4 regions of the Streptomyces sp. NPDC050534 genome follow, and region 2 is predicted to be linked to each of the others. Evidence: riboswitches for the same ligand, from Rfam matches in the RefSeq annotation. Region 2 holds a riboswitch; each other region holds the start of a gene.
The links. Region 2 has a riboswitch for cyclic di-AMP ahead of ACIBN2_RS02200 (NlpC/P60 family protein). Riboswitches for the same ligand answer to the same signal wherever they lie in the genome.
Positions count from the first base shown of each region.

Region 1: it holds a riboswitch for cyclic di-AMP, as region 2 does, so the genes downstream of both, ACIBN2_RS34535 (transglycosylase SLT domain-containing protein) here and ACIBN2_RS02200 (NlpC/P60 family protein) in region 2, are expected to answer to the same signal.
Region 3: it holds a riboswitch for cyclic di-AMP, as region 2 does, so the genes downstream of both, ACIBN2_RS41895 (M23 family metallopeptidase) here and ACIBN2_RS02200 (NlpC/P60 family protein) in region 2, are expected to answer to the same signal.
Region 4: it holds a riboswitch for cyclic di-AMP, as region 2 does, so the genes downstream of both, ACIBN2_RS10540 (peptidoglycan DD-metalloendopeptidase family protein) here and ACIBN2_RS02200 (NlpC/P60 family protein) in region 2, are expected to answer to the same signal.

Region 1 covers NZ_JBITHF010000012.1:113,485-118,906, forward strand. Annotated here, with positions in the region: gene ACIBN2_RS34530 (polyprenyl synthetase family protein) at 1-926, opposite strand, end outside; cyclic di-AMP (ydaO/yuaA leader) riboswitch at 1,658-1,863, shown strand; gene ACIBN2_RS34535 (transglycosylase SLT domain-containing protein) at 1,868-2,350, shown strand; gene ACIBN2_RS34540 (HAD family hydrolase) at 2,368-3,207, opposite strand; gene ACIBN2_RS34545 (FAD-dependent oxidoreductase) at 3,339-4,541, opposite strand; gene ACIBN2_RS34550 (ATP-grasp domain-containing protein) at 4,612-5,422, opposite strand, start outside.
Region 2 covers NZ_JBITHF010000001.1:489,930-495,351, forward strand. Annotated here, with positions in the region: gene ACIBN2_RS02200 (NlpC/P60 family protein) at 1-1,121, opposite strand, end outside; cyclic di-AMP (ydaO/yuaA leader) riboswitch at 1,130-1,302, opposite strand; gene ACIBN2_RS02205 (DUF5997 family protein) at 1,492-1,896, opposite strand; gene ACIBN2_RS02210 (LysR family transcriptional regulator substrate-binding protein) at 2,003-2,764, shown strand; gene ACIBN2_RS02215 (hypothetical protein) at 2,837-3,676, shown strand; gene ACIBN2_RS02220 (permease) at 3,724-4,764, shown strand; gene ACIBN2_RS02225 (TIGR03943 family putative permease subunit) at 4,761-5,422, shown strand, end outside.
Region 3 covers NZ_JBITHF010000019.1:18,654-24,075, forward strand. Annotated here, with positions in the region: gene trmB (tRNA (guanosine(46)-N7)-methyltransferase TrmB) at 1-296, shown strand, start outside; gene ACIBN2_RS41885 (PrsW family intramembrane metalloprotease) at 367-1,686, shown strand; partial or broken gene ACIBN2_RS41890 (aldo/keto reductase) at 1,706-2,688, opposite strand; gene ACIBN2_RS41895 (M23 family metallopeptidase) at 2,843-3,868, opposite strand; cyclic di-AMP (ydaO/yuaA leader) riboswitch at 3,880-4,038, opposite strand; tRNA gene ACIBN2_RS41900 (tRNA-Met) at 4,344-4,417, opposite strand; gene ACIBN2_RS41905 (dihydrofolate reductase family protein) at 4,468-5,422, opposite strand, start outside.
Region 4 covers NZ_JBITHF010000002.1:1,058,680-1,064,101, forward strand. Annotated here, with positions in the region: gene ACIBN2_RS10530 (tyrosine-protein phosphatase) at 1-358, opposite strand, end outside; gene ACIBN2_RS10535 (alpha-galactosidase) at 530-2,608, shown strand; cyclic di-AMP (ydaO/yuaA leader) riboswitch at 2,913-3,071, shown strand; gene ACIBN2_RS10540 (peptidoglycan DD-metalloendopeptidase family protein) at 3,076-4,011, shown strand; gene ACIBN2_RS10545 (SGNH/GDSL hydrolase family protein) at 4,282-5,067, shown strand; gene ACIBN2_RS10550 (TetR/AcrR family transcriptional regulator) at 5,122-5,422, opposite strand, start outside.

The DNA of each region.
Region 1 (5,422 bases), on a different contig from region 2:
CGCGCTTCCTCGGCGTAGCGCACGGTGTCGCGGCGGGCGTGCTCCAGCGCGGGGTGCGCCCGCAGCCCGGCCAGCGCCTCCTCGAGCCGCTCGTCGTCACTCAGGTCGGAGTCCAGCAGCTCGCACAGGGCGATGTCCTCGGCCAGCCCCAGCCGCGCCGCCCGCTCCCGCAGCCGCAGCACCGGAAGGGTGGGGATCCCCTCACGGAGGTCCGTCCCCGGCGTCTTGCCGGACTCGCGCGATTCGGACGCGATGTCCAGCACGTCGTCCGCCAGCTGGAAGGCGACGCCCAGCCGCTCGCCGTACTGCGTGAGCACATCCACGACCGTCTCGTCGGCGCCCGACATCATCGCCCCGAAGCGGCACGAGACGGCCACCAGCGAGCCCGTCTTGCCGCCCAGCACGTCCAGGTAGTGGTCGACCGGGTCCCGGCCGTCCTGCGGCCCCGCCGTCTCCAGGATCTGCCCCGTGACCAGCCGCTCGAACGCCTCGGCCTGCACCCGGACCGCCTCGGGCCCGAGGTCGGCCAGGATGTGCGAGGCCCGCGCGAAGAGGAAGTCGCCGGTGAGGACCGCGACGGAGTTGCCCCAGCGGGCGTTCGCGCTGTCCACGCCGCGCCGCACGGCGGCCTCGTCCATCACGTCGTCGTGGTACAGCGTCGCCAGGTGGGTCAGCTCCACCACCACGGCCGAGGGCACGACGCCCGGCGCATACGGGTCGCCGAACTGCGCGGCGAGCATCACCAGCAGTGGACGGAACCGCTTGCCGCCCGCCCGCACCAGGTGCTGGGCGGCCTCCGTGATGAAGGGGACCTCACTCTTGGTGGCTTCGAGCAAACCCTCCTCGACAGCCGCCAATCCGGCCTGGACATCGGCTTCCAGAGCCTGGTCCCGCACGCTCAGCCCGAACGGCCCGACGACGGTCACGAGGGGTCTCCTGTCTGCTGGTGTCTACCTGCGGTTCATGCGGTTTGTCGATAGGTCGCTGCCATCACTCAAGTCAGCGTATCCGGTCACCTTTCGATCACCCATGCCGCCCACCCGTCCACCACGGGCGGTATCGGATCACGACCGGTATGTTTTTGATCGCCTCATATGAGCGGATATCTGTCGACTTGTCCACCGGTGCGTCGGCCGGCCGGGCGGGAGGCGGCGACCCGCGCCCCGAAGGCTCTCGTGACATCACTCCCCACACAGCCCCCCACATCGCTCCCCCAGAGGACGACCGCCCTGAGAACGATCTGCACCACTCGGGAGGTTCCGTCCCTGCGGACATATGGCCGGGCGGCTCGATAACGACGGCCCTGATTCGTCCCTTTTTCACCTTCAATAAGGCGATCTGCACCGAGGACGAAACGGCCGAAACGGTGGCCCGCTACCGGACTTGGGAGCGACAGATTCCACGGGCGGCTGGTTGAACACGAGTTGGGCTCAATGCCCGATTTACCACTCTTGCGGACGCCAGTGAGTTGGGTCACGTCCACCTCGGATCCGACGGTCATTCAGCTACCCCCGTTCTTCCGTCGCCCACAGGTCAGTTGAGGATTGGCAGCAGCAAAGGATCAAGCACCTCAAAAACCTCAGACCAAGGTCAATAGGCATGGTCTGTGAATCCGGCACTTGTTCCGGACATGTGCTCTCGCATACGTTCCCGGCCAGTCGGGCAGACGCCGAATCCTGCCGCAGCCCGGCCGACCCATCGACGAACTCACTCGCACGGCAGGAGCGGGGGACCCAGGTAAGTCGCCGGACCGGACACAGCCCCGGACCGGCTCGGGGTGAAGCCGCGACGCCGCAAGGCCGCGCGGCCGGGCCACTCCCGCCCGAACCCGACAGCTCACCTCGCAGGCGCCGGAGAGGAACCCCCCATGTCTGCTGCCGCTCAGCATCGCCGTCCCAAGAACTCCCGCCTCGCCCGCAAGCTCGCCGTCGTCGGCACCGGTGCCGCCGTTCTCGCCCTCCCGGTCATCGGCGCGACCAGCGCCTCGGCGGCCACGCCGACGACGCTCACCGCGACCTCCATGGGCTACACCGACAACCTCGACGGCTGGATCCGGGCCTCCCTGCAGGTGATGTCGCAGCACGGCATCCCCGGCTCGTACGACGGCATCTACCGCAACATCATGCGCGAGTCCTCCGGCAACCCCGCCGCCATCAACAACTGGGACTCGAACGCGATCGCCGGCACCCCCTCCAAGGGCCTCCTTCAGGTCATCGACCCGACCTTCCTCGCCTACCACGTGCCCGGCACGCAGCTGAACCCGTACGACCCGGTCGCCAACATCACCGCCGCCTGCAAGTACGCGGCCGCGCGCTACGGGTCGATCGACAACGTCTACGGCGCCTACTAGGACCTGACGGACGGACCCTAGAGCTCACCTGCCCCACTGAGCTCCTCCAGCCTGAAGAACAGTCGCTCGAGGACGACGGCGATGCCGTCGTCCTCGTTCGACAAGGTGATCTCGTCGGCCACCGCCTTGAGTTCGGGATGGGCGTTGGCCATGGCGACGCCGTGCGCCGCCCAGTCGAACATGGGGATGTCGTTGGGCATGTCGCCGAAGGCGATGGTCTCCCGCGGCCCGAGCCCCAGGTGCGCGGCGGCCAGGGCGAGGCCCGTCGCCTTGGTGATGCCGCATGGCTGGAGTTCGACGGTGCCGGGTCCCGACATGGTGACCGTGGCCAGCGAACCGACCACCGAGCGCGCCGTCGACGCCAACTCGTCGTCGGACAGGTCGGGATGGCGCAGCAGCACCTTGCTGATGGGCGCGCACCACAGGTCGTCGCGCCGGTCGACCTGTACGGCCGGCAGCGTGGGGTGCGGCATCAGATAGCCGGGCTCGATGAGCGTGAGGCCCTCCACTCCGTCCTGGTCGACGGCCGCGTACACCTGGCCCACCTCGGCCTCGATCTTGCCGAGGGCGGTCTCGGCCAGCTCCCGGTCCAGCGTGACGGACCACAGCAGACGGTCCGCGCCGGCGTCGTACACCTGCGCGCCCTGTCCGCACACCGCGAGCCCCGTGCTGCCCAGGTCGTCGAGAAGCGGCCGCACTCTCGGGGCCGGACGGCCCGTCACGACCAGATGCCGGGCGCCGGCGTCGGCCACCCGCGCGAGCGCGGCGAGGGACCGGTCGGACAGCGTGTCGTCGCCTCTCAGCAACGTGCCGTCCAGGTCGGTGGCGATGAGTGCATATGCGGTGGGTGCGGCCATGATCAGAGAATACGGACCGGACGCGCCACCGACTCATCCTGAACCGGACGACCACGGCGTCCCTCGCGGTCCCCGCTCAACTTCCTTGCCCCCGCCGGTCCTTCGTTCCCGTCCGGCGCCCGGGCCCCGGTCTACCCATGGGCTGCCACCAGGTGCCCGGCCAGCCTCGGCGAGGCGAACTCCGTGCCGCACACGAAGCGCATCGACGGGCCGTACGACGCCGCCGCCGGCAGGCCCGTGAAGTACAGACCCCGGACCGAGGAGACGTATCCCGCGCCCAGCTTGGGCGTGCCCCGGCTCACCGCCAGGCGGGTGCGCAGCTCGTGGCCGAGGAAGTCCATCGCTGCGATGTCCACCCGGTAGCCGGTGGCCGCGATCACGTGGTCCGCGGACAGCTCCTCGGTGCGGCCCGCGTGCGTGCGGACCGTCAGCCTCGGGCCGCCGTCGGCCGCGTCCGCCCGCACGATCCGGTCGACCTCGCTGACCTGCACCTTCCCCTCGAAACGGTCACGCAGCCACCACGCGCCGAGCGGACCGAGCACGCGGCGCACCAGGTAGTGGCGGGCCTCGGCCGGGAGGTACCGGTAGGGGTGCGGGTAGTAGCTGAGCGCCCACAGGGACCAGGCGCGGCCGAAGGGCGACTCGGGGCGCAGCTTCGGCTGCTTCCACGGCGGCGCCCCGAAGGCGACCTTGCCGCGGCCGCGCGAGACCACCCGCACCTGCGCGCCCGCCTCCGCCGCGAGCGCCGCCGTCTCCAGCGCGGACTGCCCGGCGCCGACGACGATCAGGTCCTTGCCCGCGTAGCGCGTGAGGTCGTGCTCCTGGGAGCTGTGGGAGACCGGACCCGTGGGCGCCGGTCCCTCCGGGACGGCCGCGGCGAGCTCCGCCGGCAGGTGCGCCAGGCCGGACAGACCGGTCGCCACGACGACCGCGCGGGCGGTGAACAACTCCCCCGAGTCCAGCTTCAGTTCGAACCCGCCGCCCCGGTCCCGGTCCACCGACACCACCCGCACCTGCTCCAGTTCGGGCAGGAGCCGGTCCCGGAACCACTCGCCGTAGCCGATGAAGGTCTCGACCGGGATGATGTCCTCGTCCGTCACCAGCCGCTTGATGCCGGCGGCGTCGCAGTAGTCGACGAGGCTGTGGCCCCGCTGGGGGGCGTCGATGCTGGAGGCGGCCGGGGTCGACTTCAGGCGCATGCCCGCGGGCATGTGGTCGCGCCAGCTGACCATGGGGTCGCCGAAGACGCGCACCGGGATGCCACGGGCCTTGAGATGGGCGGCGGTCGACAGGCCGAACGGCCCGGCGCCGATGACTGCAACCGGTTGCATCACGAAGTCCCTCCCCAGGACGTCACTTCGCCACTTCGTGTCCGGCTCTCGCAGCTGGTCGGGGTCTGCTCGGCTAGCTGCTCGAACCGGCGCTGCTGCCGCGGCGGTTGGTCCGCCACAGCTGATACAGATGCTTCGCGCCCGGCCGCACGAAGCGCGCGAGCATCGTGAGGAACGGCAGCGGGTCGTCACCCGCGAGCCAGGCCAGCTCCGTCCCGCTCGCGCGCGCCGGGGCGTGCGGCGTCGTGTAGCCGCTGCGGCGGTAGGCGAGCAGGGCGGGCAGGTCGATGTTCTCCACGATGTACCGGTGGCCGGCCCGCTGTTCCCCCTCCGGAACAGAGCGTCCGGTCAGATTCAGATGCATGGCGCGGACCACGTCCACCCCCGACTCGTTCTCGAAGAGCCGGAACTGGGCGCCCATGCGCGGGTTGAAGTCGAGGAGCTTGTACTGTCCGTCGCGCCGGTCGAAGCGCAGGTCGAGGTCGATGATGCCGGTGAAGCCGATCTGCTTGATGAAACGACCGGCGAGGTCGGCGAGTTCCGGATTGTCGACGACGTACGCGTTCGCGGTCATGCCCGCGTGCGGCGGCCAGGAGCGCACCTTCACCCCGGTGAACATGGCGAGCGGGGTGGAGTCCTGGTCGAAGTAGGCGTGCACGATCCAGTCCTCCGCCTCCTCCCTCGGCAGGTACTCCTGGAGGATCACCCCCGGTTGCTCGCCCCAGTCGCGGGCGAGGCGCAGCAGGCCGTCGCGGGTGGCGATCCGCGTGGTGCCGTTCACCGCCGGCTGCCTGCGCCGCAGGAACGCCTCGCGGTTCTTGGCCACCACCGGGAAGCAGGCCTTCTCGGCGAAGTCCAAGATGTCGTCGTACGACTGCGGAAAG
Region 2 (5,422 bases):
ACGCTGGGCTGCTGCAGCCGTGTTCGCCACGCCTCATCGGCCAGAGGCACGCCGGTGTCGAGGACGGTGGGTTGCTGCATCCGCCACGTCTCGTCGGACGTAGGGATGCCGGTGTCGAGGACGCTGGGCTGCTGCATCCGCCACGTCTCACTGGCCGTGGAGATGCCTGTGTCGAGGACGCTGGGCTGCTGCATCCGCCACGTCTCACTGGCCGTGGAGATGCCCGTGTCGAGCACGGTCGGCTGCCGCATCCGCCAGTCCTCCACGGCCGGTACGCCCGTGTCCAGGACGCTCGGCTGCTGCAACCGCCACGCCTCTTCGGCCGCACGGTGGATCTGCTCGGCCGGGTCCTGCCATGTCGGCAGCGCCTGGGGCTGGGCGGCCGTCAGCGGGGCCACGGACGTCTGCCGGGCGGTGTACCGGTACAGCAGGTCGCTGGCCGCCGCGATCTTGCGCTGGTTCGCCTGCTTGGAGCGGCGCAGCACCACCTGCCTCGGCTCCGGCTGGGCCCCGGGCTGGGCCGCGGTCTCCTGGCGCTGAGCGGGCACGGCGGGCAGCACGGCCGTCGGACCGGCCGTCAGCTCCGCCACGGGGCGCCGGCGGGGCTCTGCGGCGGGCAGTTCGAGCACGGGCCGGGCGGGCGCCTCCAGCTCACGGGCGGCGCCCGCGGCACGCGACTCGGCGGGCCGCTCGGGCCGCTCGGGCCTCTCGGGCCTCTCGGGACGGGGCGACGTGGTGCGCTGGGCGGGCATCCGGTCGGTCGGCAGGGTCGCCGGAACCGTCGGGCCCAGTGACGAGCGCGCGCCCTGGAACCACTGCCGGGCGATGTTGTCCAGGTCCGGATCCGAACTCCGGCCACCGCCCGCCGCGGCGCCGCGGCCCCGGCGCACCGACTGGGCCCGGGTGATGTTGTGGAGGCCGGTGTCGCTCTCGGCCCGGTCGTACAGGCTGCTCACCCGCTGCCGGACGTCCTCGCGGCTGGGGCCCTCGTCCGCCGCCTTCGGCGCGGCGTCGGCGGTCTGTGAGAACAGCGCCACCGAGGTGAGGGCGGCGGTCGCGAGAGCGGAGTTGCGCATTCCGGGGCCGAGGCCTCCGGGGCGCGACGATCGTTCCGGCGCCATGGGTGCCGTACTCCTTCCGTACTCCGCCTACCGAGTTAGCTGTCGGGTTCGGGCGTCGATCCGGAAGGTATGCCCTACGGCCTTTGCCCTGGTGGGCGGTTGGGCCGATTCACCCCATCGTTCGGTCGGGTCCCCGGCTCCGGCTGCCGCGAAGGCGCACCGGACTCGGCGGAGGCCGCACGTCCCGGCGGGGCGCCGGAGGAACTCGTGCGGCCTACTGCCAAACTAGCCAACTTGTGCGGCTCGTGTGAAGGTTGAGGGGCGTAATGTCCGATACGCTTTTGTGACCTTCGTCGTGACGTTCCGTCAGATACGTGCTTCGTGCACACAGCGGGTGCGGAAGGCGACGTTCCGTCGCGGACGGGCGGGGTCAGGACCGGCCGGACTCGCTCCGGGACGCGCGCTCGGCGTTGCGCTTCTTGATCCGCGCGCCCTCCTTGCGGACCTCGGCCTGCGTCGCGCGCTCCTTCTGCAGCCACTCGGGCTGCTCCTGCTTCAGGGCGTCGATCTGCTCGGTGGTGAGCGCCTCGGTGACGCCGCCGCGTGCGAGGCCCGCGATGGAGACGCCCAGCTTCTCCGCGACCACCGGACGGGGGTGCGGGCCGTCGGCCCGCAGCTCGCGCAGCCACTCGGGCGGATCGGCCTGCAACCGGTCGAGCTCGGCCCGCGAGACGTCACCCTCCCGGAACTCGGCGGGGGTGGCCTCGAGGTACACACCCAGCTTCTTCGCCGCGGTCGCGGGCTTCATCGTCTGGGTGCTCTGGTGCGGCTTCATGAGGTCCAGGGTATCGAGCGGCGACGAGGGCTCCGACCACGGCCGGTGATGCGGCTCCGACCACGGCCGGTGATCAGGCACCGGCCGCGGCCGGTAGCCTTGCAGCGTGACAGGCTCGGAGGAATCCCCCACGTTCCGGCTCGCGTACGTTCCGGGGGCGACGCCCGCCAAGTGGGCGCGGATCTGGAACGAGCGACTGCCCGAGATCCCGCTGACCCTCCTGGCCGTACCGGCCGCCGAGGTCTCCGAGGTGCTGCGCGCCGGTGGCGCCGACGCCGCACTCGTACGGCTGCCGGTCGACCGTACGCACTTCAGCGCCATCCCCCTCTACACCGAGACGACGGTCGTCGTGGTCCCCAAGGATCACCTGATCACGGCCGTGGACGAGGTGACCGTGGACGACCTCGCGGAGGAGGTTCTCTTCCACCCGCTGGACGACGTCTTCGAGTGGGACCGGCCGCCGGGCGAGCCCGCCTTCGAGCGCCCCGCCACCACGGAGGACGCCGTCGAGCTCGTCGCCGCCGGGGTCGGCCTCCTGATCGTCCCGCAGTCGCTGGCGCGCCTGCACCACCGCAAGGACCTCGTGTACCGGCCGGTCGTGGACGCCCCCCAGTCCGGCGTCGCCCTGGCATGGCCGGAGGAGGCGACCACGGACATGGTCGAGGACTTCATCGGCATCGTCCGCGGCCGTACGGTCAACAGCTCCCGGGGCCGCAAGGCGGAAGCGCCGGAGCCGAAGGCGAAGACGGGCGCGAAGGCCGGTGACCGGCCCACGCGTAGTGGCGCAAAAACGACGGCACGCAACCCCAGGGGCAAATCCGACGTCTCCAAGGGCGCCAAGCGCAGGAAGCCCCGCCGCCGGGCGTAGCCCTCGGGTGGGGTGGCGTGGCCCTGTGCCGCACGGGTCACCTTCACCCTCTCAGGGGGAGTCTTGCTTCGCATGGGGGAGCGCTGCGAGGACAGCGCCGCGGACGAGCTGCGTACCGACGAGGTACGTGCCGACCAACCGCACGCCGACGAGCCGTCGGGCGCCCCGGCCGACCGCCGGGGACGCGCACGGCTGCGTACCGCACTGTGGCGGTCGGCGTCCTTCGCCGTGCGCACGCTGCGCGGCGAGTGGCACGGCATCGTGGTCGATCCGGTACGCCGGCTCATGCGGCGTGGGCTGTCCGGACTGACGCTGGCGTTCGTGGCCGCCCTCGGAGTGATCTTCTTCCACGCGCTGGCGCAGCATCCCGCCGGTGCGACGGCGGTGCGGATCCTCGGCGGCGTCAACGCCGACCTGCCGCTGTGGCTCGCCCTGCTGCGCACGCCGGTGTCCCTGTACGTCCCGGCCCTCGACCTGCCCGTCTGGGCGGGCATCACACAGCTGTTCCTCGCCTTCGCGCTGGCCGAACTCATCCTCGGCCGGACCAGGACGCTCGTCGTCTCGTATGCGACGACACTGGCCGGCACCCTGATGGTGCGCGTGATGATCGCGCTCGGGGCCGGGTGGGGCGGGCTCGGACTGCCGCCCGGGATCGGGCGGGTGCTGGACACCGGGCCGTCCGCCGCGGTCGTGGGCCTGTTCACCTACGTCGCCGTCGTCCGGCGCGCTCCCGTCCTCTTCGCCCTCACCAGCGGATCCATGGTGTGGGAATCGGTCGCCGTGCCCAACCTGGCCGGCCGTGAGCACCTGATAGCGATAGGCGTCGCCATCGTGCTGGCCCTGCGGGGTCAAACCCGTTCCCGGTCCCGTTCATCGATCGGTCTCCGGCGGCGTGTGCGCTCCGTGAAGTAGTCGGATCTGGCTTATCTTCGCCACGAAATCCGACATCCGGAGTAAATATGCAAAAGACGGATGCGCTGGTTGATGTGGTGGAGGAGACGGCGCTCGTCGCACCTCCCTGCCCGCCGGAGCGCCGCGCCACCGTACGACCCCTGCTCATCGGCATCGCCGTCGTCGGGGCCGCGGGCCTGGCCGCGGCCCTCGCGCTCACCGGCGCCGGCTGGCTGAACCGGCCCGCCGTCGCGGCCTGGCGCACGGTCTGCCTGGCCATCACCGTCCAGGCGCTGCCCTTCCTGCTCCTCGGCACGGTCCTGTCGGGGGCGATCAACGCCTTCGTGCCGGCCGACCTGTTCACCCGGATCCTGCCCCGGCGCCCCGCGCTCGCCGTACCGGTGGCCGGTGTCGCGGGAGCCGTCCTGCCGGGCTGCGAGTGCGCCTCGGTGCCGGTCGCGAACAGTCTGATCCGGCGCGGCGTCACCCCCGCCGCGGCCTTCGCCTTCCTCCTGTCCGCCCCCGCGATCAACCCGATCGTGCTGACCGCCACGGCGGTCGCCTTCCCCGGCAACCCCGCCATGGTCGCCGCCCGCCTGCTCGCGTCCCTCCTCACGGCCGCCGCGATGGGCTGGCTGTGGCTCTGGCTGGGGCGTGCGGAGTGGCTGCGGCAGACCGCCCGGCACACGGGCCACCAGCCGGGGCACAGCCGCTGGACGGAGTTCCGCCTCGGCTTCCGGCACGACTTCCTCCAGGCCGGCGGGTTCCTGGTGCTGGGCGCCATGGCGGCGGCCACGTTCAACGTCGCCGTGCCGCGCTCCGTCCTCGACACCTTCTCCGGCTCGCCCTGGCTGTCGGTGCTCTTCCTGGCCGGGCTCGCCGTCCTGCTCGCCGTCTGCTCGGAGGCCGACGCCTTCGTCGCCGCGTCGCTCACCGGCTTCTCGCCCACCGCGCGGCTGGTGTTCATGGTGGTCGGCCCCATGGTCGACCTGAAGCTGATCGCCCTTCAGGCGGGCACGTTCGGGCGGGGCTTCGCGCTCCGCTTCTCCACCGCGACCACGCTCGTGGCCGTCGTCGCGAGCGCCCTGATCGGAGGCGCACTGCTGTGAGACGCCACGTCCAGGCCGCCCTGCTGGTCCTGACCGGCCTCGGCCTGCTGCACGCCTCCCTCTTCACCGACCTCTGCCTGCGCTACGTCAAGGAGGGCCAGCGCCCCCTCCTGATCGCCTCCGGAGCGCTGCTCGTGCTGCTGGGCCTGGCGGGAGCGGTCCTGGACCGTGCGGAGGCCGTGGACGACGGCCACGCACACGGCCACGACCACTCCGCCGTCCCCCGCGTCGCCTGGCTGCTCTTCCTGCCCGTCCTCAGCCTGCTCTTCCACGCCCCGCCCGCCCTCGGCGCCTACACGGCCTCACGCACGCACGACAAGGCCGTCAAGCGGGAGCAGCACTTCGACCCGCTGCCCGCGACCAGCCCCCTGCCGATGACCCTCTCGGACTTCACGGCCCGGGTCCAGCAGGACCCGAAGCAGGCGATCAGAAGCCGCAGCATCCGGATGACCGGCTTCGTCACCCCGGCCGGCCCGGGCGGCGGCTGGTACCTGACCCGGATCATCTTCACCTGCTGCGCGGCCGACTCCCAGTCGGTCAAGGTCCGCGTCTTCGGCATCCCCGCCCCACCCGCCGACACCTGGCTGGCCGTCGACGGAACCTGGCACCCCGGCGGCACCCTCGGCACGAAGTCCGCCCCGGCGGCCCTGGACGTCCA
Region 3 (5,422 bases), on a different contig from region 2:
ACCACAAGCGGCGGCTGATCCAGCCGGAGTTCCTCGACCTCGTCGCGACCCGCGTCAGACCTGGTGGCATCGTGCACTGCGCGACCGACTGGGAGCCGTACGCCGAACAGATGCTCGAGGTGCTCAGCGCGCACCCGGCGTTCGAGAACACCCAGGCGGACGGCGGTTTCGCGCCGCGTCCCGACTTCCGGCCGCTGACCCGTTTCGAGGGCCAGGGTCTGGAGAAGGGACATGTCGTGAACGACCTGCTCTTCCGTCGCGTACAGCACCGCAACCAGCCCCCCACCGGCGCCTGAACCCCTTCGGCCGCACGGGCAATCCGACGTACCGTCGCGGGCGGCGCCCTGCCTCGTTAGGGTCAATGCCGTGGCCAGCAGTCCCCCGTACCCGACGCATCCGCCGCATTCCGGCGGCCCGGCCGGTGGTGCGCTCAGGCATGCGCACTGGTGGCAGCGCAGATGGGTGCGGTACGGCGCACTCAGCACGCTTCTCGCGCTCTCCGGGCTCGTCATCCTCGCTCTGGTGCGCGAGCAGACCGGCACCGAAGGGTTCCTGGTGGGACTCGGGCTGGCCGTGCTGCCCGTGCCCCTGCTCATAGCCGCCTTCCGATGGCTCGACCGCGTCGCCCCCGGCCCCTGGCGCAACCTGCTGTTCGCCTTCGCCTGGGGGGCCTGCGCGGCGGCGCTGATAGCGATCGTCGCCAACAGCTTCGCCACGAAGTGGATAGCGACGGCGACGGCCGATCCGTCCAGCGCCGACACCCTCGGCGCGACCGTGATAGCGCCCATCGTCGAGGAGTCGGCGAAGGCGGCGGCCGTCCTTCTCGTCTTCCTGTTCCGCAGACGGGACTTCACCGGGATCGTCGACGGGGTCGTCATAGCCGGCGTCACCGCCACCGGCTTCGCGTTCACCGAGAACATCCTCTATCTGGGCACCGCCTTCGGCACCGACCAGCTCACCGGCGAACGCGGCATCGCCTCCGTCACCGCCGCGACGTTCTTCGTGCGCGTCATCATGTCGCCGTTCGCGCACCCGCTCTTCACCGTCCTGACCGGCATCGGCTTCGGCCTCGCCGCGGTCTCGTCGGAGCGCCAGCATCTGCGGCGGATCCTCGTCCCGCTCTCCGGCCTGCTGCTCGCGATGGGCATGCACGCGATCTGGAACGGCTCGTCGACCTTCGGCGAGTACGGGTTCTTCGCCGTCTACGCCGCCTTCATGGTCCCGGCGTTCGGCCTGCTGACCTGGCTGGTGATCTGGACGCGCCAGCGCGAACTGCGCACCGTACGCGAGGAACTGCCCGCCTATTCCGTGGCCGGCTGGCTCTCCCCCGCCGAGCCCTACGCCCTCGGTTCGATGCGGGCACGCCGGCTGGCCCGCGACTACGCCGCCCACTACGGCGGCAGGCCCGCGGCCCGCCAGGTCACCCAGTACGAGGCGTACGCGACCTCGCTGGCCTTCCTGCGGCACCGGGGGCGCCGCGGCCGCGCCGGCGCGGATTTCGTCGTCAGGGAGAGGGAGTTGCTGTACGAGCTGTGGCGGCGGCGCGAGGTGGCGCGCCCGGCGCTGGACTACGCGGCGCGCGCGACGGCGCCCCCGGTTCCCGTGGTCGCGGCGCCCTGGCCGGTGTACGGGGTGTACGGATATCCGGCGACACCGAATCCCGCGTACAACCCGTACCGGTCGTAGGGCCCGCCGGCCCGTGCGATCAGGCCGACGCCTTCGTCAGCCGCGCGACCTCGGCCTCCGTGAGGGTCAGCTCCGCCACCTGAAGCAGCGCCGGCAGCTGTTCCACCGTGCGGGCGGACGCGGTCGGCGCGGCGACCGTCGGCCGGCCGGCGAGCCAGGCCAGGGCGACGGTGGGCACCGGGGCGTCGTGGGCCTGGGCGATCTCGTCGAGCGCGGTCAGGACCCGCTGCCCCCGCTCGCTCTCCAGGTACTGCGCCACCCGGCCCGCACGCGCGCTGTCGACCGTCGTGCCGGGCCGGTACTTGCCGGTGAGGAAGCCGGCGGCGAGGGCGAAGTACGGGACTGCCGCGAGGCCGTAGCGCGCGGCCACGTCCTGGAGCTCGCCCTCGTAGGTGTCGCGTGAGACCAGGTTGTAGTGCGGCTGCAGCGCCACGTACTTGGCCAGGCCCTCACGGTCGGAGAAGTCGAGGGACGCGCGCAGCCGCTCGGCCGAGATGTTGGACGCCGCGATGTGCCGCACCTTGCCCGCCCGCACCAGCTCGTCGAGCGCGCCGATGATCTCCTCGACCGGCACCTCCGGCTTGTCGAAGTGCGTGTAGTAGAGGTCGATCTCGGTGCCCAGGCGGCGCAGGGAGGCGTCCGCGGCGGCCTTGATGTTGGCGGCCGTCAGGCCCGGGAACTCGGGGTGCTGGCTGACCTTGGTCGCGATGACCACGTCGTCGCGGTTGCCGCGCGACCTGACCCTCCCCCACTCTCGGCTTCGCTCGAGCGGGGGGACCCCCATCCGATGATCGTCTCGGACTCGCCGCCCTGGTGGCCGTCGACCCACGACGAGTAGGAGTCGGCGGTGTCGAGGAAGTTGCCGCCCGCGGCCGCGTAGGCGTCGAGCACGGCGAAGGACGTGGCCTCGTCGGCGGTCCAGCCGAAGACGTTGCCGCCGAGGCAGAGCGGGAAGACCTCCAGGCCGGAGGAGCCGAGCGTGCGCAGAGAAGGGGACGTCATGCCGTACGTCAACGAATGCGCCGGAGCGGCCCATTCCGCCGATGCCGCAAAGATCACGTAAACACAGAGCGTGTGGCCGGCGGACGCGCATACGTCCGCCGGCGGCCCCGACGTCGGGGGGAAGCCGCCGGGACCACCGGGGTCCGGGCGTGGATCAGGGGTTGAGGCCCTTGCCGCGCAGCCACGTCATCGGGTCGATGCCCTCGGCCTGGCCGTTCGGGTGGACCTCGAGGTGCAGGTGCGGCCCGGTCACGTTGCCCGTGGCGCCGATCCGGCCGATGACCTCGCCCGTGCTGACCTTCTGGCCCACGCTCACGTTGATCGACGACTGGTGGCAGAACCACAGCTCCGTGCCGTCGTCGAGCGTCATGATCGTGCGGTAGCCGTAGGCTCCGGCCCAGCCGGCCTCGGTGACCGTGCCGCTGTGGACGGCCTTGATGGGCGTACCCGTGGGGGCGGCGAAGTCGAGGCCCGTGTGGTAACCGGAGGACCACATGGAGCCGGGCTGCCCGAAGGTGCCGGTGATCGTGTAGGACACGACCGGAAGCTTGTACTGCTTGGCCAGCTCGGCCAGGCGCGCCGCCTCGGCCGCCTTCTTGGCCTCCGCCTCGGCCTTCTCCTTGGCGGCGGCGGCCTTGGCCGCGGCCTCCTTCTCCGCCTTGGCGGCGGCGTCGCCGGCCTGCTTGGCGATGGCCGCCTCGGTGACGGACTGGACCTTGCTGTCGACCTGGACCTGCTGGCTCTCGGCCTGCGCCATGATGCGGTCGCGCAGCGCCTGACCGGCGTCCCTGGCGCCCTGCCCGGCGTCCTTGGTGGTCACCCCGACGGAGCTGAGCGCGGTGGCCGAGCCCTTGGGCGTCTCGGCGGAGCCGCCGAACATGTGGCCCACGGAGGCCAGGTCGGGCATGGAGATGGACACCGGCGGCTTGCCGGTGTTGGCGCTGGCCATGCCGCCCGCGCCGACGGCGGCTATGACGCCGACGCCGAGGACCGTGGAGCTGCGGGCGAGTCCACCGCCGCGCTGCTTGGCGACACGGTGCCGGCCGCGGACCGGCTGGAGGGACTCCTCGGTGGGGTTCCACTCCTCCCACGGACCCTCGTCGGAACGGGGGGCGGGGAAGCCGAATGGCTCGGTGCTCGGCACGAACGGTGCTGCCGGGGCAGGCGGGTTGGACGCCACGTGGGCGCGCTCCTTTCCTTCCTTCACGCCTACCGGGTTAGCTGACGGGTTCGGAGCAGGAAGGTCTCCTACGCGCGTATACCAGCCGTGCCTCCACGGCTGGCATCCAAGCGATTCACCCCTGGGTGGTGGTTCCCCGGTTCCCTTGCGGGATTCGGCAGTGCGCACGGAGCCGCCTCTTGTGACGGCTGGGACGACCGCGCTGCGTTATCGAACGTTAATAGACCCGGGGTGCCGATTCCAAGCTGTTCTGCTTGATCATTAATGCTTCTTGGCCTGGACGTACGGGCCAAGAGAGACGAAAAACGGGCGAGTTGACCTCACCTCGGATTCCCCACCGGTTCTGACGGTGCGTCAGTTGTTATGCGGAAAGCGGTCGCCCGGTCACCACTTGTGACAGGACCCGGTGAGACATCCGGGGCGGAAAACACTCAGGGCCGGAATCCGTTTCCGGATTCCGGCCCTGAGCCTTGAGTAGCGGGGACAGGATTTGAACCTGCGACCTCTGGGTTATGAGCCCAGCGAGCTACCGAGCTGCTCCACCCCGCGTCGTTGTGTGACCAGCATACGCCATCCGCGGGGCCTCCGACGCCACGTGCTCAGAAGCCCGGCAGATGGCGGTTCGGCGCCTTGGCCTGCTCCTCGTGTTCCTCCAGTACGACCACCTCGACACCCCGGGCCGCCAGCAGGCCGCTGCCGTCCGCGCCCGCGACGAAGGTGTCGGGCTCCCGCCAGGCCGTGACCACCCGCCGTACGCCCGCGTCGAGGATCAGCCGGGCGCACGGCTTCGGCCGGGACGCGCGGCGGGTGCAGGGCTCCAGGCTGCTGTAGACCGTGGCCGACGCCAGCCTCGGATCGGCCGGGCCGAGCTTGGCCAGGGCCGCCTCCTCGGCGTGCACGACGGGGTCGCCGCCCTCACGCGAGTGACCGCGGGCGAGCTCCGTGCCGTCGGCGGCGACGATCACCGCGCCCACGCTGAAGGCCGTGCGGGAGGGCGGGCACAGGGCCGCCAGCTCGCAGGCGAGGGCCAGCCAGTGGTGATCGGCGGCGGTGGGCAGCGGGCCGGTGCCGGGGGCGGTGGGCTCGTAGCGCATCAGGACGACGTCCTCGATCCGCCGGGTCTCCGTCAGGCGAAGGCGGCCGCCCTGGTAGCCGCCGGGGCCGAAGAGGCGGGGTGCGTCCGGGTCACCCACGAAGACAGGGGCGAGGACGAGCTGGAGTTCGTCGGCGAGGCCCTGCTGGAGCAGCTGGGTGTGGATCGTGCCGCCGCCCTCGACCATCAGGCGCCGTACGCCGCGTTCGTCGTGCAGATGCGCGAGGAGCGTGCGCCAGTCGAGGTCGGGGCCGAGCGCGACGACGTCGGCGGCGAGGCCGAGCGCTCGGGCCCGCTCGGCGCCCTTGTCGGTCGTACAGAGCAGCTTGTCGCCGCCGGTGTGCCAGAACCTGGCGTCCGGGTCCAGATCGCCGGAGCCGCTGACGGTGACCTTGAGGGGGTACTCGGGCTGCCCCGCCGCGATCCGGGCGGCCCTGCGCCCGGGCGAGTTGACCAGCAGC
Region 4 (5,422 bases), on a different contig from region 2:
CCTGGCCGTCGCCCAGGATGCCGCGCAGCTGCTCGATCTCGCCGTCGCGGACCATCTGCCAGAACTCGGCGCCGTCGGCCGGGTCGGTCAGCGGCAGGTTCACATTGCGCACGCCCGGCAGCTCGACGTCCGGGCCCTCCAGCTTCTGGTCCGCGGCGTTGCGGAAGTCGAAGATCGTGTGCAGGCCCAGCGAGGACAGGAAGGTGGCGTCCTCGTCGGTCGCGTGCGCGAGGTGGCCGCTGCGGAACAGCACTCCGTGCCGCACCCGCCGTCCGTCCGCGGTCGGGAGGCCACCGACGTCACGGAAATTGCGGACACCGGCGAGTTCGGGTTCGGTCGACGGCATCTGCTGCGTCACGGGTGCTCCTCCCACTCCACCCGAACGGCGCGACTCGTCGACGGGCGCTCAGTCGACCATACGACATGGATTCCTGAGGCAATGAGTTGTCCACAGGCGTTGCGACCAGGCCTCACCACCCCTAATGATGTTGGCAATTGAGCGCACCTGTTCGGATGTGTGGGGGCTGGAATGCTGGAAATCGCCGACAACGGCCGTACGTGGCTCCTCAGTGGGCCGGCGAGCAGTTATGCCGTGCACCTCACCGAGGACGACGAACTGCTGCACCTGCACTGGGGCCCGAAGATCACGCTCGCCGACGCCGAGGCCCTCGCCGTGCGTCCGCTGCCCGACTACTGGCCCTTCGAGTCGCCGCTCGACGGACGCGAGGAGTACCCGGTCGAGGGCGGCCCCCGCTTCGTGCGCCCCGCCCTGTCGGTCCGCACCGACGAGCGGCGCGGCACCGAGTGGCACTTCGAGGCCCACGAGAGCGAGCACGGCGGCGACGGCGGGCTGCGGCTGCGCTTCCGCGACGGTGGCCTGACGATCACGCTGCACTACCGGATGCGGCACGACGTCGTAGAACGCTGGGTGAGCCTCGGCAACGAGGGACCCGCCCTGGAGCTGCTGCGCGCCGATGCGGCGACGTGGACGCTGCCCGAGCGTGAGGGCTGGCGGCTGTCCCAGCTGCACGGGCGCTGGGCCGCCGAGTCCCGGTTGGCCGCCTCGCCCCTCACCTACGGCGAGAAGGTCATCGGCAGCCGCCGCGGCCACACCGGGCACCAGCACCTGCCCTGGGTCGCCCTCGACACCGACGCTACCGAGGACCGCGGCGAGGTCTACGGCTGCGCGCTGGGCTGGTCGGGCTCCTGGCGGATCGCCGTGGCGCAGCTGCCGGACGCGCGCGTGCAGATCACCGGCGGCGCCGGATACGACGACTCCGGGCTGCTGCGCCTGGAGGCGGGGGAGTCCTACGAGACACCCGTCTTCGCGGGCCTGTGGAGCGACGGCGGCTTCGGCGGCGCGAGCCGCGCCTGGCACGCCTACCAGCGCGCGTACGTGATCCCGGACGCGGACCAGGACCGGCCGGTCCTGTTCAACTCCTGGGAGGCCACGGAGTTCGACATCTCCGAGGAGCAGCAGTCGGCGCTCGCCCGGCGGGCCGCCGCGATCGGCGTCGAGCTGTTCGTCGTCGACGACGGCTGGTTCGGCAGGCGCACCAGCGACCGGGCCGGACTCGGCGACTGGACCCCCAACCCGGACCGCTTCCCGAAGGGGCTGACGCCCCTCGCGGAGTATGTGCACGCCCTCGGCATGCAGTTCGGCATCTGGGTCGAGCCCGAGATGGTCAACCCGGACAGCGACCTGTACCGCGAGCACCCCGACTGGGTCCAGTTCCAACCGGGACGAAAGCGGACGGAACTCCGTAACCAGCTCGTGCTGAACCTGGCGCGTGAGGACGTCCAGGAGTACCTGTGGCAGCAGCTCGACGCGCTGCTGTCCAGCGCCCCGATCGACTACGTGAAGTGGGACTTCAATCGCTGCTTCACCGACGCGGGCTGGCCCGGCGAGCCCTATCCGCAGCGACTGTGGACCGACCATGTGCACGCCCTGTACGCGCTGTTGGACCGGTTGCGTGCGGCCCACCCCGGTGTCGCCTTCGAGTCGTGCTCGGGCGGCGGCGGCCGCATCGACCTCGGGATCATGAGCCGTACGGACCAGGTGTGGACCTCCGACAACACCGACCCGCTCGACCGGCTCGCCGTCCAGCACGGCTTCAGCCAGCTCCACCCCGCGCGCGTGATGGCCGCCTGGGTCACCGACAGCCCCAACACCCAGCTCAACGGCCGCGTCAGCTCGCTGCGCTTCCGGTTCGTCAGCTCCATGGCCGGCGTGCTCGGGGTCGGCGGCGACCTCACCCGCTGGAGCGAGGAGGAGCTGGCCGAGGCGGGGGAGTGGGTGGCCCTCTACAAGGAGATCCGGCCTCTGGTGCAGCACGGCGACCTCTACCGGCTGCGTCCGCCGGCGGGCGGCCTGAGCGCCGTGCAGTACGTGCACGGGGGTGACGCGGTCGTCCTCGCCTGGCTCCAGGCGCAGAGCTACGGCGAACCCGTGCCCGCGCTGCGCCTGAAGGGCCTCGACCCGGCAGCCTCGTACGAATGCCTCGAAACGGGCGAAATCCACGGAGGCGCCGTACTCCTGCACCACGGACTGCGCACCGGACTGCGGGGCGATCTCGACGCGGCGGTCTTCCGTCTGCGCCGCATGTGAGCGAGTTGTCCGTATTGGGGTATTGGTGTAACTCGCTCCGGAATAAGGGCTCCTGGCGGGAAGGTGCGTGAGGAGCGTCATATCCGTGACCGAACGTGGTCCGTCATGTTCACGTAATTCGCATGCTTCACAAGGGAATTCGACCGGGAAGACGCACCCTTAATCCACGCAGGGTCACCACTGTTTCCCATTAAGGATCAACAGAAACGCTTTCACGGGGAACCGTCACTTGTCCCTTTGCGTCCTCGTCGCTTACGTTCGCCACCGATCCGGACGGACGCCCAATCCTGCCGCCGCCCGGTGCCCGCACAACTCACCCGTGAACGGCAGGAGCGGGGGACCCACAGGTATGACCGCCTGTTCCGGTTCCCGGAACGGCTTGGGGTAAAGCCGCGTCAAACGCGCGGCCGGGCATCTCCAGCCCGCACCCGACAGCTCACCTCGTAGGCGCCGGAGAGGAATTCGTCATGCCCGCGAAGGGTAAGCACCGCCGTCCGAAGTCCCTGCGCTTCACCCGCACCATCGCCGTCGCCGGTACCGGTGGCGCCGCACTCGCGCTCCCGCTGATGGGTGCCACCGGCGCCCACGCCGCCACCGCGGACTCCGTTTCCCAGTCGGTTTCGCAAAAGGCCGTCCAGTCCCTTCCGGGTGCCGAGAAGAAGGCCACCGAGAAGAAGAGTGCCGGGAATCACAACGGCGTTCGGACCTATGCGGTACGAGCCGGCGACTATCTCTCGAAGATCGCCAATGAGCAGCACGTGGCCGGTGGCTGGAAGAAGGTCTACTCGGACAACCGCCAGGCCGTCGGCGACGACCCGTCGCTGATCCACCCGGGCCTGAAGCTCACGCTCGGCAAGAAGGCCGCGCCGGACGCCACCAAGTCCTCGGCCGCCCCGAAGGCCTCGGCCAAGAAGTCGGCCGTCAAGAAGTCGACGGTGAAGAAGTCGACGGTGAAGAAGACCACCGCTACGCAGGCTTCCGAGACCACCGGCAGCGGCTTCACCCTCCCGGTGAACAGCTCCTCCATCGGCACCGGCTACAAGGTGGCCGGCAGCATGTGGTCCAGCGGCTACCACACCGGCGTCGACTTCGTCGTCCCGACCGGCACCACCGTCAAGGCGGTCGGCACGGGCACGGTCGTCTCCGCCGGCTGGGGCGGCGCGTACGGCAACCAGGTCGTCGTCAGGCTCGCCGACGGCTACTACGCCCAGTACGGCCACCTGTCGCAGATATCCGTCTCGGCCGGCCAGGCCGTCACGGCGGGCCAGCAGCTCGGCCTCTCCGGCGCCACCGGCAACGTGACCGGCCCGCACCTGCACTTCGAGATCCGCACCACGCCGAACTACGGCTCCGACGTGGACCCGGTCTCCTACCTCCGCTCGAAGGGCGTCACCGTCGGCTGAACCCCCTCGCGCCAACCTGCCTGACACGCCACCGAAGGCCGGACCCTCGATCCCCGGGTCCGGCCTTCGGTATGTCCACGCACAAGTACGGCAGTTGAGACGGCAACAGCGCCGGACAGGTGGTTATTCCGAGCTTGGCGAACACTTTAGAAGTGTCTTATCTCACCGCCCGTCAACCCCTTCTGACGCTTTCTTACGGTCGCGTAGGTCACATTCCAAGGTGGATCATCGGTCGATGTGGCAGACGATTCGAAGAGTGACAGCAGAGCAGTGATCGGGTCGTACGTTGCGGTGGGGGACAGCTTCACCGAGGGCGTCGGCGACCCCGGCCCCGACGGGGCGTTCGTCGGCTGGGCCGACCGTTTCGCGGTGCTCCTTGCGGACCGCCGACCCGAGGGCGACTTCGGCTACACGAACCTGGCGGTGCGCGGGAAGCTGCTCGACCAGATCGTGGCGGACCAGGTGCCCCAGGCGATCGCCCTGAAGCCGGACCTGGTCTCCTTCTGCGCGGGCGGCAACGACATCATCCGGCCAGGCACCGACCCCGACGAGGTCGCCGAGCGCTTCGAGCGGGCCGTCGTCCGGCTCACCGAGGTCGCAGGAACCGTCATGGTGACGACCGGGTTCGACACCCGGGGCGTCCCCGTGCTCAAGCACCTGCGCGGCAAGATCGCCACCTACAACGGCCATGTCCGGGCCATCGCGGACCGCTACGGCTGTCCGGTGCTCGACCTGTGGTCCCTGAAGACCGTGCAGGACCGCCGGGCCTGGGACGGCGACCGGCTCCACCTCTCGGCCGAGGGGCACACGCGCGTGGCGCTGCGCGCCGGGCAGGTCCTCGGTCTTCCGGTCCCGGCCGACCCGGACCAGCCCTGGCCGCCGCTCCCGCACCGCGGCACCCTCGAGATCCGGCGGGACGACGTGCACTGGGCGCGCGAGTACCTGGTGCCCTGGATCGGCCGCCGGCTGCGCGGCGAGTCCTCCGGGGACCACGTCACCGCCAAGGGCACGCTGTCGCCGGACGACATCAAGATGCGGATCTCCAAGGTGGCTTGAGACCGCCCGGGTCCCGCACGAAGCACGGTGTGAGCCCCCGCCCCGAGCGGGGGCTCAGCGCTCGGACGCGGTCAACGCCTTGCGCTCCAGGCCCAGTTCGCGCGCCAGGGCATCGTCCACCCACTCCTGCGCCCGCGTGCGGGAGACCGCACCGGCGTACGACGTCATCTGCACGGCCAGCCCGTCGAGCAGGGCCGTCAGGCGCAGAGCCGCGCCGTGCGGGTCCGGGCAGCGGAACTCGCCCGCGGCGACGCCCTCGGCGATCACCTCGGCAAGCGCGGCCTTCCACTGCTTGTCGAGATCGCGCGTGACGTCCTGCAGTGCGGTCTCGCGCAGCGCCGCCGCCCAGCCCTCG